DNA from 3 places in the Nocardia sp. PLKS1-43 genome. Region 3 is predicted to be linked to each of the others. Evidence: riboswitches for the same ligand, from Rfam matches in the RefSeq annotation. Region 3 holds a riboswitch; each other region holds the start of a gene.

Region 1 (6,818 bases), on a different contig from region 3:
CTCGATAGCCCACAATGTGCTCGTGACTGCCGACGACGAACCGATCCTGTCCTACCTGACCGATATGGACGGGGTCCTGGTGCACGAGGACCACCCGATCCCCGGCGCCGACAAGTTTCTGCAAGAACTGCAGGCCAATGACATTCCCTTTCTCGTGCTCACCAATAATTCGATCCGCACTCCGCGCGATCTGCAGGCCCGGTTGCGGCACAGCGGCCTGAACATCCCGGAGGAGGCGATCTGGACCTCCGCGCTGGCCACCGCGACATTCCTGAGCGAACAGCGTCCCGGCGGCACCGCGTACGTCGTCGGCGAATCCGGCCTGACCACCGCGCTGCACGAGATCGGCTACGTGCTGACCGACAGCGATCCGGACTACGTCGTCCTCGGCGAGACCCGCACCTACTCGTTCGAGGCGATCACCACCGCGATCCGGCTGGTCGAGCGGGGTGCGCGATTCATCGCCACCAACCCCGACGCCACCGGTCCCTCGCGCGAGGGAGTGCTGCCCGCGACCGGTTCGGTGGCCGCGCTGATCACCCGCGCCACCGGACGCGATCCGTACTACGTCGGGAAACCGAATCCGCTGATGATGCGTTCTGCGCTGCGCCGGATCGGCGCGCATTCGCAATCCACAGTGATGATCGGCGACCGGATGGACACCGATGTCATCGCCGGGCTGGAGGCGGGGATGCGCACGATCCTGGTCACCTCCGGGATCTCCACCCGTGAATCGGTCGAGCAGTATCCCTATCGGCCGACCGTCGTATTCGATTCGGTCTCGGAACTGGTTGGGCGAACGGCGAATCCGTTCGCCCCCTGAGTTCGGGCCGGGTGGCGGTTCAGCCGCGCTGCGAGGCCGGGGACCAGCCCTCCTCGGCCGCCTCGGCCACGCCGCCACCGTCTTTCACGCCATAGACGATCTCCACCGCACCGGCGTCCAGCGTCCGGGAACCCTTCAGTTCCAGGCCCGTCTCGACGCTCAGCGCATCGGTCAGGCGCAGGCCGCCGCCCAGCAGGAAGGGCAGCACGACCAGGTGGAGTTCGTCCAGCGCACCGAGTTCCCGGAACGTCTCGATCGTGCGCGGACCGCCGACGAGGTGGACGTCGCCGCCGCGATTGGCCGCCCGCAACGTCTCCAGCAGGCGGACCGGATCACTGTCGACCGTCACATGCTCGGACGTACCGGCCGGACGTTCCGATGCCAGCACGAACACCCGCAGATCGGGCCACGGCCAGAAGTCGTTGCTCAGAGCGGGTTCGAAGGTGGTGTGTCCCATGAGCGCCGCCTCGCAGGACTTCAGGAATTCCGCGACGCCGTGGCTGCCGTGCCCGTGCGCGGGATCCACCACCTGCGGCGGCCAGCCGTTGGGCGTACTGACATAGCCGTCGGCGCTCATGCACAAGCGAGCCTTGATTCGCATCCGATTACCTTCCCTGCGTTGTGGTTACAGGTAGGACGATGCGCGATCGCGAAAATCATCGCCCAGCCGGGGAATCGGCGAGCAGTCCCCGGCCGCGACGCTCAGCCCAGCGCCTGATCCAGATCGCCGAGCAGATCCTCGACATCCTCGAGTCCGACGGAGATACGCAGTACGCCGTCGGTGATCCCCACGGCCGCACGGCCTTCCGCCCCCATCGCGCGGTGCGTGGTGGTCGCCGGATGGGTGATCAGCGTCTTGGCATCGCCCAGATTGTTGGAGATGTCGATGATGCGCAGCCGGTTCAGCACCTCGAACGCGCGCTTCTTCGCCTCGGCCGGGTTGGCGGCGAGTTCGAAGGTGACGACGGTACCGCCGCCGCTCATCTGCTGCCGTGCCAGCTCGTGCTGCGGATGTGATTGCAGGAAGGGGTATTTCACCCACGACACCGCCGGCCGCTGTTCCAGGAATTCGGCGATCTCGTGCGCCGCCCGCACCGAGTGACGCACCCGCAGCGGCATGGTCTCGAGTCCCTTGAGCAGCGTCCACGCGTTGAACGGGCTCAGCGCCGGACCGGTGTGCCGCATGAGATTCTTCACCGGGCCGCCGATGTACTCGGCCTCGCCGAGGATCGCACCGCCCAGCACCCGGCCCTGACCGTCGATGTGCTTGGTGCCGGAGTACACGACCACATCCGCGCCCAGGTCCAGACTCCGCTGCAGCAGCGGAGTGGCGAAGACGTTGTCCAGCACCACTTTCGCGCCCGCGGCGTGCGCGAGCTCGGAGACCCGGCGGACATCGACCAGGGTCTGCATCGGATTCGAGGGCGTCTCGAAGAAGACCGCCGCGGTCGGCACGGACAGCGCCTGCTCCCACTGGCTCAGGTCCTCACCGTCGACGAAGACCGTCTCCACGCCCCAGCGCGGCAGGATCTCGTTGCACACGACGAAGCAGGAGCCGAACAGGCTGCGCGCGGCGACCAGCCGATCGCCGTTGCCCAGCAGTGCGCCCAGCGCGGTGAACACCGCGGACATGCCGCTCGCGGTCGCGAAACAGGCCTGCGCGCCCTCGAGCAGCCGCATCCGCTCCTCGAACATGGCCACGGTCGGATTCCCGTAGCGCGAATACACGAAATGCTCGATGTCGCCGGTGAACGACGCCTCGGCCGCCTCCGCGCTGGCGTAGACGAAACCCGAGGACAGGTACAGCGCCTCGGAGGTCTCCTCGAACCCCGAGCGGCGCAGGCCGCCTCGCACGCCCAGGGTCGCCGGGCCGACTCCCTCGGGCAGCGGTTTGTCGAATGCGCCGCCGGTGATCACGACTGTCTCCAGGGCAGGCCCTCGGCGCGCCAGCCCGCGCCGCCGCGATGTCCGTCGGCGTCCAGCGGACCCTCGAAACCGGCCAGGACGTTGTAGGAGGGCGTGAATCCGGCCGCGGTCGACGCCGTCGCGGCACCGATGGACCGCTGCCCGGACCGGCACAGGAAGATCACCGGAGCATCGCTGTCGGCCGAGCGGCCGGCCAGTGCCTGCTTCAGCTGGTCGACGAACCCGGCGTTGCGCTCGCCGGCGCTGTCGACCCATTCGATCAGGGTCGTCGGCCGGTCGATCGCACTGGTGTCCGGCACCCCGACGAACCGCCATTCGGCCTCGGTGCGCACATCCACCAGAACCGCATCGGGATTGTCGCGCAACAGATCCCATGCCTGCTGGACAGTGATGTCACCCGCGTAACTCACTTGCTGAACCTCCTCGAAGAATCCGCACTTGCCACGCCTGTTCGGCGCGGCCAGGTCGTCACCCGGAGCACCCCACCGCGGAGGAGGGTTGCCGACCAGCGAGCCGGGGCCTAGCGCTGGTACTCATGACCTGGAAAAGAGATTGCCCGGCCGCACACCCGCCTGTCAAACCCCGTCCGGCAGGACGACGACCGGCCCGGCCCGGCAACGAACCCGTCGGCGGCGACGAACCAGCGAAATCGGCGACCGCCGACACGTCGACAACACCCCGTAGCGAAGCCGGAGCGGAGCGGAGGCAATCCAACACGGTTCGCGGCCCGTCTCGCCGGTCGCACGCGTGGCGGCAATCCAACACCGAGGCAATCAAGCACTGCAGACGAACCAGTCGTTGCCCGATTGGGTGAGGTTCCAGGTGGAGGTGCTCTGGTGGCCGTCCACCGAGCTGGTCACTGTGACTTTGGCGCGTGTGCCGTTCGCGGTGGGGTCGGTCATCCGGACGATCTCGATCTTCTTCCCGGCCGCGTCCGGGCCCAGCGGGGAGTGCGCGGGGTCGAAACCGCCGCATTCGGTGGCGGCGCGGCGCGCGAGGTCGGTACCGCTCTGAGCGGTGGCGAAATCTCGGATCGCGGTGGCCAGACGGTCGGAAGTTGTGACATTCTTCTCAGCCGGCCGCAGCATTCCGGCTATCACCACACCGCCGATCACCAGCAGCGCGATCACCGCGGCGGCGATGAACGGCACCGGCGAGCGGACCGCGTCGTTCTGGTCGATCCGGGTCGCGGCGGCGGTTTCCGAGTCACTCATAACTCGATCATCCCTGGTAGGGGGCGAGGTTCCCGCGCGCACCCCGGATCGGCGGCAGATGCCGGGCACATCGGCCATAGCAGTCACCGATAGAATCGCCTCCAGCCCCGGCTGCGGTCGGCGCGACGGATCCCCCGAGCGGCAATGACGCAGCATCGATCGGTATGAAGGATCGGCCGGACGATCCGGACCTACGTCAACTTAGCCTAAGCTAAGAAAGACGGCTGAGAATATGACGACACAGATTTCGACCAAAGGGTGCGCAGAAGAATGACCGAAACCAGTGCAGAGTCGAAGGGTGAGGTGGGCCCCGCCTCCGCGTCCGACGCGCGCCCGCTTCGCATCGCGATCGTCGGCGCCGGACCGGCCGGAATCTACGCCGCCGACGCCCTGATGAAGTCCGACGCCGAGGTGAGCATCGACCTGTACGAGCGCATGCCCGCGCCGTTCGGCCTGATCCGCTACGGTGTCGCGCCCGATCACCCGCGGATCAAGGGCATCGTCACCGCACTGCACAAGGTCCTGGACAAACCGCAGGTGCGCCTGCTCGGCAACATCGACTACGGCACCGACATCACCCTGGCCGACCTGCGCCGCTTCTACGACGCGGTGATCTTCTCCACCGGCGCCAACGCCGACCGCGCCCTGGGCGTCCCCGGCATCGACCTGGACGGCAGCTACGGCGCCGCGGACTTCGTGTCCTGGTACGACGGGCACCCCGACGTGCCGCGCTCCTGGCCGCTGGACGCGGAGAAGGTCGCCGTCCTGGGCGTGGGCAACGTCGCCCTGGACGTCGCGCGCGTGCTCGCCAAGACCGGTGACGAACTGCTGCCCACCGAGATCCCGCCGAATGTCTACGCGGGCCTCAAGGCCAACAAGGCCGTCGAGGTGCACGTCTTCGGCCGCCGCGGACCGGCCCAGGCCAAGTTCACCCCGCTCGAGCTGCGCGAACTGGATCACTCGCCGAATATCGAGGTCATCGTGGACCCCGAGGACATCGATTACGACGAGGGCTCCGAGGCGGCGCGGCGGCACTCCAAGCAGGTCGACATGGTCTGCAACACCATCGAGCAGTGGGCGATACGCGACGTCGGCTCGCGCCCGCACAAGCTGTTCCTGCACTTTTTCGAATCCCCCGCCGAACTCGTCGGCGAGAACGGCAAGGTCACCGGCCTGCGCACCGAGCGCACCCAGCTCGACGGCACCGGAAACGTCAAGGGCACCGGCGTATTCCGCGACTGGGACGTGCAAGCGGTGTACCGCGCCGTGGGCTACCTGTCGCAGAACATCCCGCAGCTGCCGTTCGACGACCAGGCCGGCACCGTGCCCAACGAGGCCGGCCGCGTGCTGATCGACGAGAGCGCCGACGACGGCGCGCGCTACCTGCCCGCCACCTACGTCACCGGCTGGATCAAGCGCGGCCCGGTCGGCCTCATCGGCCACACCAAGGGCGACGCCAACGAAACCATCGCCTGCCTGCTCGACGACGCCGCCGGATTCACCCCCGCCCCCGAACCCGAACTCGACGCGGTCACCGACTTCCTGGAGAGCAAGGGCATCCCGTTCACCACCTGGGCCGGCTGGTACCGCCTCGACGCCCACGAACGCGCCCTCGGCGAACCCCAGGGCCGCGAACGCGTCAAGGTCGTCGAACGCGAAGATATGCTCCGCGCCAGCGAGCCACACAAGGGCTGATGGGGCATGCTGAATCTGTGTTCGACGCCCATGTCCATCTGATCGATCCGCGGTTCCCGCTGATCGAGAACGAAGGTTACCTCCCGCCGCTGTTCACCGTCGCCGACTATCGAAAGCGTATGTCGCGCTTCGATATCGACGGCGGCGCCGTGGTGAGCGGGTCGTTCCAGGGGACCGATCAGGAGTTCCTGCGCGCCGCGCTGGCCGAGCTCGGGGACAACTGGGTCGGGGTCACCAATCTGGACCCGGGCGTCTCCGATACGGAGATCGTGGAGTTGAGCAAGGCCGGAGTGCGGGCGCTGCGGTTCAACCTCAAGCGGACCGCGGGGGATATCGTCGAGCTGACCATGCTGGCGTTGCGGGTGTACGAACTCGCGCGCTGGCATGTGGAGCTGTACATCGACGGGTCCATGCTGGGCTCGCTCGAGCCGGTGATCAGCAAGTTGCCCGCGCTGTCCATCGACCACATGGGCATGTCCGACGAATGCCTGCCGTACCTGCTCAATCTCGTCGACCGCGGCGCGAAGGTGAAGGCGTCCGGATTCGGCCGGGTGTCGATGGACGTGCGCGCGGCGCTGCACCGGATCCACACCGTCAACCCGACCGCCTTGATGTTCGGCTCGGATCTGCCCGGCACCCGCGCCGGACGCCCGTTCCGCGACAGCGATGTCGAGCTGATCGGCGAGGTCATCGGTTCCGATGTGCACTTGGTCCTGGAGGACAACGCGCGCGCGTTCTACGGACTTCCGGTCAAGTCCCGCCCGATGGAAGCCGCCCCGCCGACCAAACCCCTGCCGGCGATCCAATCCCCCACCCTGCGCCTGAAGCCGTAATTTCGGCCCTCGCTTCGCTGCGGCGGGCCGTATCTTTGGCCTCCGCTTCGCTCCGGCGGGGCCGGGGCCCTATTAACCCCGGTCCTTCCCTCCTCCGCTCAGTCGCTGCGCTCCTTCGTTCCGTCAGTCCAGGACCGGGGCGGGCCCCGGCCTTGAAGTTGGTGTTGCCCGGGGTGGGCGGAACTGGGCGATGCGAGTTCATCCGGCCGCAAGCACACGGCATGGCACGGGCTCCAGCGGGACGCTCAGTTCGGCGGATGCTGGATCAGGTGGTTCGCGGCGGCGAGGCCGACGCGGTAGGCGTTCTCGACCGAGATCGCGAAGCCG
Region 2 (6,818 bases), on a different contig from region 3:
CGGCTGCTGGGCGACGACCTCCAGGGCGGAGGTGAGCACCGAGCCGACCGCGATGGCGTTGACCCGGATCCGGGGCGACAGGTCGGTCGCGGCGAGCCGAGTCCAGTGCGCCAGTGCGGCTTTCGCGGTTCCGTAGGCGAGGAACCCGCGGCCGGGGGAACGGCCCATCATCGAGCTGATATTGACCACCGAACCGCCGTCGCCGCGCAGCATGTGCGGGACCGCGGCCTGGGTGAGCACGTGTGCGGTGCTGACGTTGAAGCGGAATGCCTCCTCGAGGAATTCCGGCGTGGTGGTCATGAAGGTGTTCGGCATGGTGCCGCCGACATTGTTGACCACGATATCGATCCGGCCCAATTCCGCCGCGGCGGTTTCGGCCAGTGCGGTGACCGCCGTGAGGTCGGACAGATCGCAGGGGACGGTGATCGCCCTGCGGCCCAGGGCGTGGATCTTGCCCGCCACGTCGTCGAGCTGGCCGGCGGTGCGAGCCGCGATCGCGACATCGGCGCCGGCCTCGGCGAGGGCGAGCGCGGTCGCCGCGCCGATGCCGCGCCCGGCGCCGGTGACGACCGCGACGCGGCCGTCGAGCCGGAAGGTGTCCAGAATCATCGAGTTCTCCTCCTTCGTGGATCGCCGTGCGGCGTATCCGGCGTGGTGGGATGCCGCACCGGATATGCGGGGCGACACCGATAGTGTGGTTCCGGTCACAAAGTCTTTAAGGGAAGTTGCTTAATTGTCAAGCGATTGTTCCGTTCGTCCTGGTGAGTGGTTATTCTGCTGCCTGTGGTAGAGATAACAGCTCGCGAGCGGATCCTTCTCGCGGCAGAAAGGCTGATTGCCGAGCGTGGACAGCTGGTGCCGCTGCGCGATATCGCGGCCGCGGCCGGGCAGCGGAACAACTCCGCGGTGCAGTACCACTTCGGTTCCCGGGACGGGCTGATCGAGGCCGTCGTCGCACAGCGGATGGCCACCCTCGAGGTGCGCCGGCTGGAACTGCTCGCCGAACGCGCCGCCGCGGACGAGCCGGACGGGGTGCACGAACTGCTCGAGGTGCTGGTCGTGCCCATGTTCGAGCTCGGTTCGCGACACGGAATCGGTTATTACGCAAGGTTTCTGGAACAGATCCGCACCCACCCGGCGGTGACCGACGAGGCCAATCTGCACGGCACCCGCCGCACCTCGGTCCGGGTGATCATGCACCGCCTCGACCGCGGCCTCCCGGAACTGCCCGCCGCCCTGCGAATGCGCCGACTACGGGCCCTGCCCACGGTCCTGTTCTCCCTGCTGGCAGATCATGAACGCGCCGTCCAGGACGGTGTGGTCGCTGCCGACGACACCTCGGCCTGGACCGAACTCATCGACATCCTCGCAGGTGCGCTCACCGCGCCGGTCAGCGAACGAATCACCGCGCAGCACGGCCGGCGGTCATAGGATCGGCGCATGGCCGACTCGATCAGCTTCGCCGCCCCGATCGCCATCCTGCGCATCTACGACCTGGCCAAGGCGTACCAGTTCTATTGCGACTACCTGGGTTTCGCCGTCGACTGGGAACACCGCTTCGAACCCGGTCTGCCGGTCTATACACAGCTGTCCCGCTCCGGCGCGGTCGTCCATGTGAGTGAACATCACGGTGACGGCACTCCCGGCACGGTGCTGTGGATAACGGTCGACGACATCCACAGCTGGCACACCGAACTCGCCGCCAAGAAGTACGGATTCGCCCGGCCCGGCCCGCCGGAGGAGGGCCCGGGCGGCCTCGGATTCGCGGTAACCGACCCCTTCGGCAACACTCTGCGCTTCGCCCAGCAGTCCTGACGTTCGGTTGGATGCGGGGTTCGCGGTGAACGACCGCGCCACGACCCTGCGCCGCCGCGCCCGCCCGGCCTGCCGCAGCGTGACGCCGGTGGCGTCGAGCGCGCCGGCACGGGTTCGTACCGCGGCTCGGGGCGGGGCGGGCGTGGTGCCGGTCGCAGATGTGCCGGGGTGGGCGACCGCGGAGGGTGGGGATCGGCCGGTCCCGAGGAATCTGGCGGATGTGGATGAGGAGCGATTACCGTGAATGGTTGTGGATAACGCACGTGTGCTGCCGATCGCGGTTCCGTCCGGGTGGCAGGGGCTGGGGACGCCGGCGGTGATCGGGGGTGCGGCGGTGGCCGCGGCCGCGCTGGTGCATTTCTACGATCCGCATGTGACCGGGTCCTACGGGATCTGTCCGTTCTATGCCCTGACCGGGTGGTGGTGTCCGGGGTGCGGGGGCCTGCGCGGAATGCACGACCTGACCGAGGGGCATGTGCTGGACGCGGTGCACAGCAATGTGTTCCTGCTGCCGCTGGTCGTGGGTTTCTCGCTGTGGTGGTGTGAGTGGGTCGTGCGGCGTTGGCGCGGGGTGCCGGGCCGGTCGTGGGCGATGAGCCGGACGACCCTGTGCGTGATCCTCGTGCTGCTCACGGTGTTCACCGTCGTGCGCAATACGCCCTGGGGTAGCTGGCTCGCGCCGGTGTAGTCGTGGCGTCGACGTGCTGTCTTCGGCATGCTGGGGGGATGGCTGATTCTCTGAAGGCGCGCATCCGGGACAAGCTCACGCGCCAGCTGAACGAGGACGGCGTGCCCGACCCCGAGCACGACGACCCTCGGCAGATCGCGGTGGAGGCCGACCTCGAGGCGCTCGACGCGGTCGCCGAGGACGATCCGCTACTGGAAGTGCTGGCAGCTCGCTATCTCGTGCCCTGAACGGGCGTTCACACGGTGCAGGGTGCGGCGCCGGACGTTCCGGACAGACCCGGGCGGGTTTCCGGGCTCGGATTCCACTGACCGTCGGTGCAGGTGTAGTTCCAGTTCGGACCGTGTGCGGTGAGCGCGGCGACGGCCTCGATCAGGCGGTCCACGTCCGCGACCCGGGTGCCCAGGCCGACGCTCGCGCGGATCGCGCCGTCGACGCCGAGTCGGGCGAGCAGGGGGTGGGCGCAGAATCGGCCGTCGCGTACGCCGATGCCGTGCTCGGCGGACAGATACGCCGCGATCCGGCCCGGCGGGAAGCCATCGATGGTGAAGGCGAGGATGCCCACGCTGTCGGCGCTGTCCGACCAGATGCGCAGGAAGTTCACTCCCGCAACGGCTTTCAGGCCGTCACGCAGTCGCTCGGTGAGTGCGCGCTCGTGTTCGGCGGCGGCCCGCGCATCGATCGATCCGAGCGTGTCGCAGGCGGCGGCCACCGCGGCCGCGCCCAGCACGTTCGGGGATCCGGCCTCGTGACGTTGCGGCGCGGGGGCCCACTGGGCCTCGGTCGTGCTCACCTCGCGGACCGCCCCGCCCCCGGCCAGATACGGTCCGGCCGCGTCCAGCCAGTCGCGTCGGCCGGCCAGCACGCCCGCGCCGAACGGCGCGTAGAGCTTGTGGCCGGACAACGCCAGATAGTCGATCTCGATGTCGCACAGGTCGATTCGCCGGTGCGGAGCCAACTGCGCGGCATCCACGAGAATCCGGGCGCCGCACTGATGGGCGACCTCGGCCAGCCGCCGCAGCGGCAGCACCTCGCCGGTCACATTCGACGCCCCGGTAATCGCAAGCAGCGCAGCGGGTTTGGCGCACAGCTCGGCGACCAGGCGGCGGATGGTCTCCTCGATCGTGTCGGCGGCGGTCACCACTCGGCGGCCGTGCCGGGTCCAGGGCAGAAAGTTGGCGTGATGCTCGATATCCAGGACGACGGTTTCCCCGGGAACGCAGCTCGCCAGCAGATTCAGCGAATCGGTTGTGTTGCGGGTGAATACGACCACCTGGTCATCGGCGCAGTTCAGGAAGCGGGACACCGAGGTCCGGGCGTTCTCGTAGCAGTCGGTGCTGATCCGCGAGGCGTAACCCGCGCCCCGGTGCACGCTGGCGTAGTAGGGCAGCAGTTCGTTCACCCGGTCGCAGACCTGTGCCAGGGCCGGGGCGCTGGCCGCGTAGTCGAAATTGGCATATGTACGAGTTCCGCCCTGCACCAACGGAACTCGCAGATCGCATCCGGAAACACGGGCGATCGGAGCACAGGTCTGGTCGAGTACGGCAGTCATCACACGATCCCTTCGGGACAAAGGGGACCCCGGGAAAGATGCAGGGGAGCCCGCGCTTGCCGTACCCGGTCGGGCTACGGCCCGGTCGTCACCCGGAGCACCCCGCCGCGGAGGAGGGTTGCCGACCAGCGAGCCGGGGCTTGACGCTGGTACTCATGACCTGAATCGAGGTTGGCAGACACCGCCCGACCTTGTCAACCTTGGCGGAAAATCCGCTTGATCTCGCCTCCGAACCGGGCTTGTGTGATCCGGTGAGTATTTCGTTGCTGCTGGGCTTCCTCGGCCTGTGCGTTCTGCTGGCCCTCACGCCGGGGCCGGATACGTTCCTGGTGTTGCGCTACGCGATCGCCGGGCGTCGGCCCGCCGTGGCCGCCGCGCTGGGGTCGGCGCTGGGCGGCGTCGTATGGGCGGTGGTGGTGGCGGCCGGTGTCGCGGCGCTGCTGGAACAGTCGGCGACCGCCTATCGCGTGCTGAAGATCGCCGGTGGAATCTACTTGGTGTACTTGGGTTTTCGCACCGTGTACGACCGTCGCCGGGCTCGCGCCGCCGCATCGCGGGCCGACCCGGCCGCCGCGACGGTCCCGGCTCGTGCGGTATCGACCCGATCCGCGGCCCTGGCCGGGGTGTTGTCGTGCCTGTCGAATCCGAAGGTCGGCCTGTTCTACCTCGCGGTGCTCCCGCAGTTCCTGACCCATGTCACGTTCGGTGCGACGCTGACCCTCGGAGCGATCGAATCGTGCGTCGCGGCAACGGAAATGGTGATACTCGCGGTGGCGGCCGCGGGTGCGGTGCGGCTGTTGCGGCGTCCTCGGGTACGAGATCGCCTGGAGCAGATCAGCGCCGGGGTGCTCGCCGCGCTGGGAATCGGGACGATCGCCTCCGCGGCCTGAGCGCCGACTGTCGAAAATGTTGCCTCACAACGCTTTCCGCCGACGATCTCACCCCAGTCCGCGCGGGCGGTGATAGGAGCCGTTGTAGTACAGCAGCGGCGCGGCGATCGGTTCGTCATCGGTGGTGTCGTGCACCCGGGTGACGAGCCCGATGACCAGCGTGTGATCGCCGATCGGAATGAGCTGGTGGACGGTGGCGCGCACCCAGATCGGGGTGTCGTGCAGAACCGGCTCGCCGGTGTCCAGTGACGCCCACAGCGAATTGTCGGCGAACCGCTCCTCGGCGGCGCGCGAAAACCGTTGGGCCAGATGCAACTGATGATCGCCGAGGAAGTGCACGACCACCGACTCGGCCGCGAGCATCGCCTCGATACTCGACGAGGTCTCCGCGATGTTGAACGAGATCAGCGGCGGTTCGGCGGACAGCGAGGCGAACGAGGTCGCGGTGAAGCCCACCGGACGCCCGCCGTCATCGAGTGTGACAATGGTCACTCCGGCCGGATAATGTCGCATCGCGCCGCGGAATTGCGCCGCCGTGATCCCGCCGGCCTCGTCCCGAGGCTGCGCCGGTGCCGACGATCCGGACGATTCCGGGCGGTCGGCCTCGGACATCTCCGACTGCCGGGAATTGCTCATCACACCGCCTCGCAGCCGGGACGGATGCTTCTCACTGGCTCGCTCACACTTCCAACCTACGTCGCGCGGCGCGGCGAGTGGTCCGGTGTGTCCGACTCGGCGCCTCAGTCCACGTCGATCGCCAGGCCCGCGGTGATGCGCACCAGTTCGGCGAACGACGTCCGGAACACCGTATTGGGATGTCCACCCGCCGCCCACAATTCGCGATGCCGGGACAGCGCGTTGTCCACATATGTGGACAGATTCGCCGGATGTCCGACGGGTGCGACTCCGCCGACCGGCTGACCTGTGAATTTGCGCACCATCCGGGCGGGCGCCGGGGTCAGCGTGCCCTGCAGCCGCTCGCCGGTACGTGCGAGATCGACCTGGTGCGCGCCGGAAACGAGCAGGAGGACCGGCTCGTCGTCGAGCATGAACAGCAGCGATTTGGTGATGGCGCCCACGTCGACGCCGAGCGCCTGCGCGGCCTCGGCGGCGGTGTGGGTGGGTTGGGCCTGGGTGACGATGACGCCGTGATGACCACGAGCGATGAGCGTGTCCGATACCCGGGAAGCGACGGTGGGCAACGACCTGGACATGGCACCAGAGTAGAACCGAAACCGGAGTGCCGCCGGGAGTTCAGTATTCGGGGAATCCCGCTGCGGGACCGAGCATGCGGTCGATCCGCTCGCTGGTGATCCGGCGCAGCTCCGCGAGGGTCCGCTCGGAGAACGGCTCGGGCGCAAGCGGTTCGAAGGCGCGTTCGAGGTCCGCGGCGGACAGCGCGGACAGCTCGGCCTCGGCCGCGGTGATCAGCGCCGGATGATCCGCGTACGGGCGTAGATCGGCGAGCTTCTCCGCCCAGGTGACATTCGAGCAACATTCGAACAGCGCGTGCACGGCGCGCGCACGCGGGAGTTCGTTGAATCGGTCCAAACCGATGCCGGTGTGCATCACTGTGCGGGGCCTCACCTGTTCGCCTCAGCCGGCCCCCGGATTCGCCGGAACGAAGCCGGAGGAGGTCGTGGATTGTGATCTGCCCCATACTTCACCGTATCGAGCTGGGGAGATACTGTGCCCCACCATATTTAGCGCAGCTTTTACACACTTCGCCGGGGTTGCTCACACTGCCGCTACGCTGGGCGGATGACCGATTGGAAGGCTTTCACAGTCGAGCGCGCGGACAACGTCGCCACGGTTACGTTGACCGGCCCCGGCAAGGGCAATGCCATGGGCCCGGACTTCTGGCGTGAGCTGCCGC
Region 3 (6,818 bases):
GTCGTCGTCCCGGCGTAGCCGTATTCGACCAGGCAGTCGATGGTCGCATCGAGCAGCCGCACCCGCATCTCACTGCTGCGCTGCTCCTGGGTCCGGCGCAGCGGCTTGGACGGTGCGGGCCTGGTCATTCCGGGAATTCTACACTTGCGTTCAGATCTGAATGGAAATGCTGTCCTCCCGCATCGGGCAGGTCAGCCGTCAGGCAGTGCGCCGGGCGAGGCGGACGGTCACCGTGAACAACAGCACGCCCGCCACGGCGAGAGCGGCCCCGACCGCGGCCGGGGCGGTGTACCCCAGGCCGGCCGCGATGACCCGTCCGCCCAGCCACGCACCGGCCGCGTTGGCGATGTTCAGAGCGGCGTGGTTGAGCGCGGCGGCGAGGGTCTGGGCATCGTGGGCGACATCCATCAACCTGGTCTGCAAACCGGGCGACAATGCCGCGCCCGCCGCGCCGACCAGGAACGCACCCACTGCCGCGGAGATCGGATTATGCGCTGCGGCAACGAATCCGGCGAGAATGATCACCATCGCGATCAACGCGGCGAATACCGAGGAGTCCACGCCGCGGTCGGCCAGCACGCCGCCGAGGATGCTGCCGACGATCATGCCGAAGCCGAACAGCGCCAGCACCACCGGGACCAGGCCCAGCGACAATCCGGCCACGTCGGTGAGCGTGGTGGTGATGTACGTGTAGACCGCGAACATGCCGCCGAAGCCCACGGCGCCCACCAGCAGGGTCAGCAGCACCTGCGGGCGGCGCAGCGCACCCAGTTCGGTGCGCGGGTCGGTGACCCGGATGCCGGACAGCTGAGGCACGAAACGGGCGATGGCGAAAACGGTCGTCAGGCCGATCGCGGCCACTACCAGATAGGCGTCCCGCCAGCCCAGATTCTGCCCCAGCCAGGTAGCGGCGGGAACGCCGACAACATTGGCGGCGCTCAACCCCAGCATAACCGCGGCAATCGCCTTGGCACGCTGTCCCGCCGGGGCCAGCGTCGCCGCGGCCAGCGAGGCGACGCCGAAGTAGGCGCCGTGCGGAAGTCCGGAGACGAATCGGGCCAGTACCAGGGTGCCGAACGTCGGCGCGAGCACCGTCGCGAGGTTGCCCACCGTGAACGCGGCCATGAGGACCACCAGCAACCGCTTGCGCGGCACCCGCGCACACAGCGCGGCGATCACCGGCGCACCTACCACCACGCCCAGCGCATAAGCCGACACGCTGTAGCCCGCCGTCGGTTCGGACACGCGCATGGCATGCGCGATATCCGGCAGCAGGCCCATGGTGACGAATTCGGTCGTCCCGATGCCGAAGCCGCCCAGCGCCAGCGCCAACATCGCGGGAATGTGCCAGCGCGTGCGCGGTGACTCACCGTCCCGCGACGGGGGCACGGCCGGAACGCTGTCCCGGCGGGCTGGTTCGGGCTGCACGGACACTTCGGACGCGGAAAGGGATTCGGGCACGGTCAACGCCAACACGGCAGGGATCGGCACCGATACCCGAGCAGCCGGTGATCTCACTCACCGTCGACGGCAGCGGTGCCGCACGGATTTCCGAATCGACTGGGCGACAAAGGTTCCCGCCTGCGGGCTCGCTCCGAAGGACTCGGTTGTAACCCGAATCACCACCTCGGTCCGGCGAAACAGTTCGGGCACCCGCGGCCACCGCGTGCGGTGGGGGCGGGTGCCCGTTGTTTCAATTCGCCGCGGTGCGGTTCACACCGGACGAGCGACCGGCTCAGCTCAGCTGGCGCGCCAGGTTGGCATCGAGCACGCCGAGGAATTCCTCGGTGGTCAGATAGCCCTGATCGCCGCCGACCAGCAGTGCCAGGTCCTTGGTCATCTGGCCGTCCTCGACGGTCTTGATGACGACGTCCTCGAGGGTCTGGGAGAAGCCGATCACCTCGGGGCTGTTGTCCAGCTTGCCGCGGTGCGCCAGGCCACGGGTCCACGCGAAGATCGAGGCGATCGGGTTGGTGGAGGTGGGCTTGCCCTGCTGGTGCATCCGGTAGTGCCGGGTGACGGTGCCGTGCGCGGCCTCGGCCTCGCAGATCTTGCCGTCCGGGGTCATCAGCACCGAGGTCATCAGGCCCAGCGAACCGAAGCCCTGCGCGACGGTGTCCGACTGCACGTCGCCGTCGTAGTTCTTGCACGCCCAGACGTATCCGCCCTCCCACTTGAGCGAGGAGGCGACCATATCGTCGATGAGCCGGTGCTCGTAGGTCAGACCGGCCGCGTCGAACTGCGGCTTGAACTCGGTCTCGAAAATCTCCTGGAAGGTGTCCTTGAACATGCCGTCGTAGGCCTTCAGGATGGTGTTCTTGGTCGACAGATACACCGGATAGTTCTGCTGCAGACCGTAATTCAGCGAGGCCCGCGCGAAGTCCTCGATCGACTTCTTGAAGTTGTACATACCCATGACGACGCCGCCGTCCTCGGGCACCTTGACGACCTCGTGGACGATCGGCTCACTGCCGTCCTCCGGGGTGAAGGTGAGGGTGACGGTACCGGCCTGATGCACCTTGAAGTCGGTGGCGCGGTACTGGTCGCCGAAGGCGTGGCGGCCGATGATGATCGGCTTCGTCCAGCCCGGGACCAGGCGCGGAACGTTCGAGATGATGATGGGTGCGCGGAAGATGGTTCCACCGAGGATGTTGCGGATGGTGCCGTTGGGCGACCGGTACATCTTCTTCAGGCCGAATTCCTCGACGCGCGCCTCGTCGGGGGTGATGGTGGCACACTTCACGCCGACGCCGTGCTCCTTGATGGCGTTGGCGGCGTCGATGGTCACCTGGTCGTCGGTCTTGTCCCGGTACTCGATACCGAGGTCGTAGTACTCGAGATTCACATCGAGGTACGGGTGAATCAGCTTGTCCTTGATGAACTGCCAAATGATTCGGGTCATCTCGTCGCCGTCGAGTTCGACGACGGTTCCCTCAACCTTGATCTTGGACATGGATCTTCGTGTCCTCCTAGGATGGTGCTCCCATTGTTCCGCCAGGTGAACACGCTTGTGAGCGGACCCAGCTGTTCAACAGACAACGTATACGCCCCGTGTTGTCCACGAGACTCGAGGTGCCAAACAGAACAAGCGTACTGGTGCGGTGGATCTCATCGGCATCGGACCTGCCCCGAGTGATAGATCCGTCACATCCGCGCGAATTCCGCTTTACAACGTAGAACCGCTATCGGACGTCGGCGATTCCGCCCGTACCTGGTGAAATCCACCACGAGTTTCGGACTCGCGCACGCTCCGGCTACGATGTCCGGAAGGTCATGAGCACCAGCGCCAAGCCCCGGCTCGCTGGTCGGCAACCCTCCTGTTGCGGTGGGGTGCTCCGGGTGATGACCGGGCTCCCGAAGGCCGGGAGCAAGCGCGATCATCAGGAGGATTCCCGAAATGTGTTGTAGCCGTTCGTTATCCGGACATCGCTGACGCCCACCGGCACATCTCTCGGAGCATGACATGAGTAACTCGCCCGCGCCCGCGACGGATCCGGACTCCGTGCCGCACAGCCCGCGCCGCACCCCGATATTCGCTGACCGGCCCTGGTATTCCCGCGCGACGCCGAGACACCGGAACGCTGTGGCTACCATCGAAGACGTGTGTTTCCCCCTCGTCGACCCGCTTGCGGGCACCCGTGCGCGGACGACCCGCGCGATGTTCGCCGGTCCGAGGGATCGGCGGATTTCGCCTCCCGAGGCGACGGTGGCGCGGTGACCGTGGGCATCGACCGAAGCGCATCCAGTAATCGCGCGGCAACGTTGCTGCCACCGTCGGACGGAAGTCTGGGCACGATCGCGATCGGTGATATCCGGCTGGAGAGCGGCGCCGTGGTTCCCGGGGTCGAACTCGCCGTTCAGCGCTGGGGCGAGCTGTCGCCCACCGCGGACAACGTCGTGCTCATCGAACACGCGCTGACCGGCGACTCGCACGTCACCGGCGCACCCGACGACCTGCATCCGCTGCCCGGCTGGTGGGACGGCATCGTCGGCCCGGGCGGGCCGCTGGACACCGACGAGTGGTGCGTCATCGCCACCAACGTGCTGGGCGGATGTAAGGGCAGCACCGGCCCGGGCTCTCTCGCGCCGGACGGAAAGCCTTGGGGGGCAAGGTTTCCCGGAATCTCCATTCGCGATCAGGTGACCGCGGAGGTCGCGCTGTTCGATCTGCTGGGCATCGAGCGGATCGCCGCGGTAGCCGGCGGCTCGATGGGCGGTATGCGGGTACTCGAGTGGATGGTCGGCCATCCGGAGCGGGTGGGCGCGGCACTGGTGCTGGCCGTCGGACCACGGGCGACCGCCGACCAGATCGGCACCCAGACCACGCAGATCGCCGCCATCACCGCCGACCCGGACTGGCAGGGCGGCAACTATCACGGCACCGGCCGGGCCCCGACGAGCGGTCTGGGCATCGCCCGGCGCATCGCGCACCTGACCTACCGCACGGATTTCGAGCTCGATCACCGCTTCGCGAATCACCCGCAGGGTGATGAGGATCCCCGGCGCGGTGGCCGCTACGCGGTGCAGAGCTATCTGGACCACCAGGCCCGCAAGCTCGCGAATCGCTTCGACGCGGCCAGCTATGTGCTGCTGACCGAGGCGATGAACCGGCACGACATCGGCCGCGGGCGCGGCGGCGTGGCGGCCGCGCTGGCCGCGACCTCGGTGCCCTGTGTGGTCGGCGGCGTGGACTCGGACCGGCTGTATCCGCTGCGCACCCAGCAGGAACTGGCCGATCTGCTGCCCGGCTGCGCGCGGCTCGAGGTCGTGCACTCCCGAGACGGGCACGACGGCTTCCTGACCGAGACCGAGGCGGTCGGCAAGCTGCTCGCCCAGACGATGGATCTGGCACGCACCGCGCGCTCCTGATCGCGGCCGGTGCGGCTCGGGGCTCGGCTCAGCCCACGCCCAAGCTGCTGATCGTCGCGGCCAGCGCGATGATCGTGCCGCCGAGCACCGCGTACGCGCCGACGTCGAAGGGTTTACCGCGCACCGCCAGCAGGCCGACCCGCACCTCCGGGAGTACCAGCCGCAGCACCGACGCCAGCAGTGGCGCGCCGCCGATGACGAACGCCCCACGGCGCCACCGATCCTGCACCAGGAACACCACAGCCACCACCAGCACCACCGCCACCAGCAGCATCGGCAGCTGGTTGCGCAGGAATCCGAGCGGTCGTCCGGTATGAGCGGTCGCGGAAGCATCGGTCACCCCCCGATTCTCGCATTCCTCCGGCGGAACCTCCCGGCACCCGGGTGGCGATGGGAGGAGACGTAGGGTCATCCCGTCCGGACGGGATGAAAGGCTGCGTTCTGCTGTGCTGAGGCTGATGTTCTTCGAACCACGAATTCCGCCGAATACCGGTAATGCGATTCGGCTGGCGGCCGGGTCCGGATTCTCGCTGCACCTCATCGAGCCGCTCGGCTTCGATCTGTCCGAGCCCAAGCTGCGCCGAGCTGGACTGGACTACCACGATCTCGCCACGGTCACCGTGCACGAAAACCTCTCCGCCGCATGGGAATCGCTGAAGCCCGAGCGGACGTTCGCGTTCACCGCCGGAGCGACCACGCGCTTCACCGATATCGCTTACCGTCAGGGTGACGTGCTGTTGTTCGGGCCGGAACCGACCGGATTGCCCGAGGAGGTGCTCGGCGACCCGCACATCACCGATCGGCTGCGAATCCCGATGCTGCCCGGTCGGCGGTCGATGAATCTGTCCAATGCGGCGGCCGTCGCGGTGTACGAGGCGTGGCGGCAGCTGGGGTTCCCCGGGGCGGTGTAGGCCGCGCCGGACCGGTATCAGTCGGCGATCTCGAAGCGCTTGAAGCGGGAAGTGGCGCCACCGGTGAGACGAACCGAACTCTTCGACACCGCGAAATGCGCGGCCAGCAGTTCGATGGCCGCCTTGTTGGCCTTGCCCTCGACTGCCGGTGCGCGCACGTACAGCCGTAGCGCGCCGTCCTCGAGCACCTCGACGAGCGGCCCCTTGCGGCTGTTGGGCGTGATCGTCGCCCGGACCACGGTCGGCATGGCGCACAGCGTAATCCCGCGCCGCACGGCGCCCCATCCGCCGGCTACACATGTGGGAGCCGCATATCGAGGACATCGTGCGCGAGGATCTGCAACTGCCCGGGCGTGGTGAGCAGCAGATCGCCGGTGGGGGTCGCACGGGGCTGCTGGGCGCCGGTGCGGCGGAGTTCCAGGGCGGCCGCTGGAGTGAGAGAGCCGTATCGGAGCGTGTCGCCGGTGCCGCGCCGCTCCCACCCCGTGGCGGACCGGCTCCACACGGTGGTGACGAGGCGGCTCGGCGATCCGGACTCCCAATTCGCGTAGGTGGCGGTCAGATCGGCACCGTCCCAACGCAGATCCTCCAGGGCCGAACAGGCCGAGGTGCCGGGCGGATCGAGTGGGTCGATTCGATCGTTCAGTAGGTCGATGTGTAGTAGACGCGTTGTGCCACAGGCGATTCCGTCGCGGATCCGGCCCGCGATCGCGACCGCCTGACCGTCCGGCCGCAGCGCCGCCCGGTCGAAAGCGGTGGTGACACCTTCGATCCGGCCCAGTGCCCGCACGACGCCGGTATCGGTGTCGACCAGGGAGAGGTGATTGATCCCCCAGGGCGCACCGGGCGGTGACTCGACCCGGTCGAGAACGAGCACCCGCTCACCGGCCGCGAGCAGATGCGGGCCCGACACCACGTCCCCCGGCGCGATCGGATCCGGCGGCGGCAGAGTGATCTCGGCGCGCAGGACGGGGTGCGGGTCGCGCAGATCGGCCTGCATAAAGCTGTCGGGCTCGTTCCACCAGCCGACCGTCGTCC

The links. Region 3 has a riboswitch for S-adenosylmethionine ahead of metX (homoserine O-acetyltransferase MetX). Riboswitches for the same ligand answer to the same signal wherever they lie in the genome.
Region 1: linked by a shared signal. The riboswitch ahead of AC5WS7_RS36965 (rhodanese-like domain-containing protein) and the one ahead of metX (homoserine O-acetyltransferase MetX) in region 3 are both predicted to bind S-adenosylmethionine.
Region 2: linked by a shared signal. The riboswitch ahead of AC5WS7_RS39645 (aminotransferase class V-fold PLP-dependent enzyme) and the one ahead of metX (homoserine O-acetyltransferase MetX) in region 3 are both predicted to bind S-adenosylmethionine.

The regions. Positions count from the first base shown of each region.
Region 1 is NZ_JCAJZQ010000017.1:104,628-111,445, reverse strand. Features, by position in the region: gene AC5WS7_RS36980 (HAD-IIA family hydrolase) at 65-823, shown strand; gene AC5WS7_RS36975 (dihydrofolate reductase family protein) at 843-1,424, opposite strand; gene AC5WS7_RS36970 (O-succinylhomoserine sulfhydrylase) at 1,526-2,740, opposite strand; gene AC5WS7_RS36965 (rhodanese-like domain-containing protein) at 2,737-3,159, opposite strand; SAM riboswitch class IV at 3,179-3,290, opposite strand; gene AC5WS7_RS36960 (Rv0361 family membrane protein) at 3,523-3,963, opposite strand; gene AC5WS7_RS36955 (FAD-dependent oxidoreductase) at 4,234-5,658, shown strand; gene AC5WS7_RS36950 (amidohydrolase family protein) at 5,676-6,491, shown strand; gene AC5WS7_RS36945 (purine-nucleoside phosphorylase) at 6,737-6,818, opposite strand, start outside.
Region 2 is NZ_JCAJZQ010000023.1:40,550-47,367, reverse strand. Features, by position in the region: gene AC5WS7_RS39670 (SDR family oxidoreductase) at 1-609, opposite strand, end outside; gene AC5WS7_RS39665 (TetR/AcrR family transcriptional regulator) at 784-1,431, shown strand; gene AC5WS7_RS39660 (glyoxalase superfamily protein) at 1,441-1,815, shown strand; gene AC5WS7_RS39655 (DUF2752 domain-containing protein) at 2,066-2,503, shown strand; gene AC5WS7_RS39650 (hypothetical protein) at 2,542-2,730, shown strand; gene AC5WS7_RS39645 (aminotransferase class V-fold PLP-dependent enzyme) at 2,739-4,052, opposite strand; SAM riboswitch class IV at 4,100-4,213, opposite strand; gene AC5WS7_RS39640 (LysE family translocator) at 4,304-4,942, shown strand; gene AC5WS7_RS39635 (flavin reductase family protein) at 4,991-5,554, opposite strand; gene AC5WS7_RS39630 (YbaK/EbsC family protein) at 5,683-6,156, opposite strand; gene AC5WS7_RS39625 (2-oxo-4-hydroxy-4-carboxy-5-ureidoimidazoline decarboxylase) at 6,197-6,529, opposite strand; gene AC5WS7_RS39620 (crotonase/enoyl-CoA hydratase family protein) at 6,704-6,818, shown strand, end outside.
Region 3 is NZ_JCAJZQ010000008.1:145,718-152,535, reverse strand. Features, by position in the region: gene AC5WS7_RS26600 (TetR/AcrR family transcriptional regulator) at 1-128, opposite strand, end outside; gene AC5WS7_RS26595 (MFS transporter) at 199-1,335, opposite strand; gene AC5WS7_RS26590 (NADP-dependent isocitrate dehydrogenase) at 1,736-2,953, opposite strand; SAM riboswitch class IV at 3,270-3,380, shown strand; gene metX (homoserine O-acetyltransferase MetX) at 3,715-4,869, shown strand; gene AC5WS7_RS26580 (DUF3017 domain-containing protein) at 4,898-5,143, opposite strand; gene AC5WS7_RS26575 (tRNA (cytidine(34)-2'-O)-methyltransferase) at 5,316-5,780, shown strand; gene AC5WS7_RS26570 (DUF167 domain-containing protein) at 5,798-6,028, opposite strand; gene AC5WS7_RS26565 (hypothetical protein) at 6,073-6,818, opposite strand, start outside.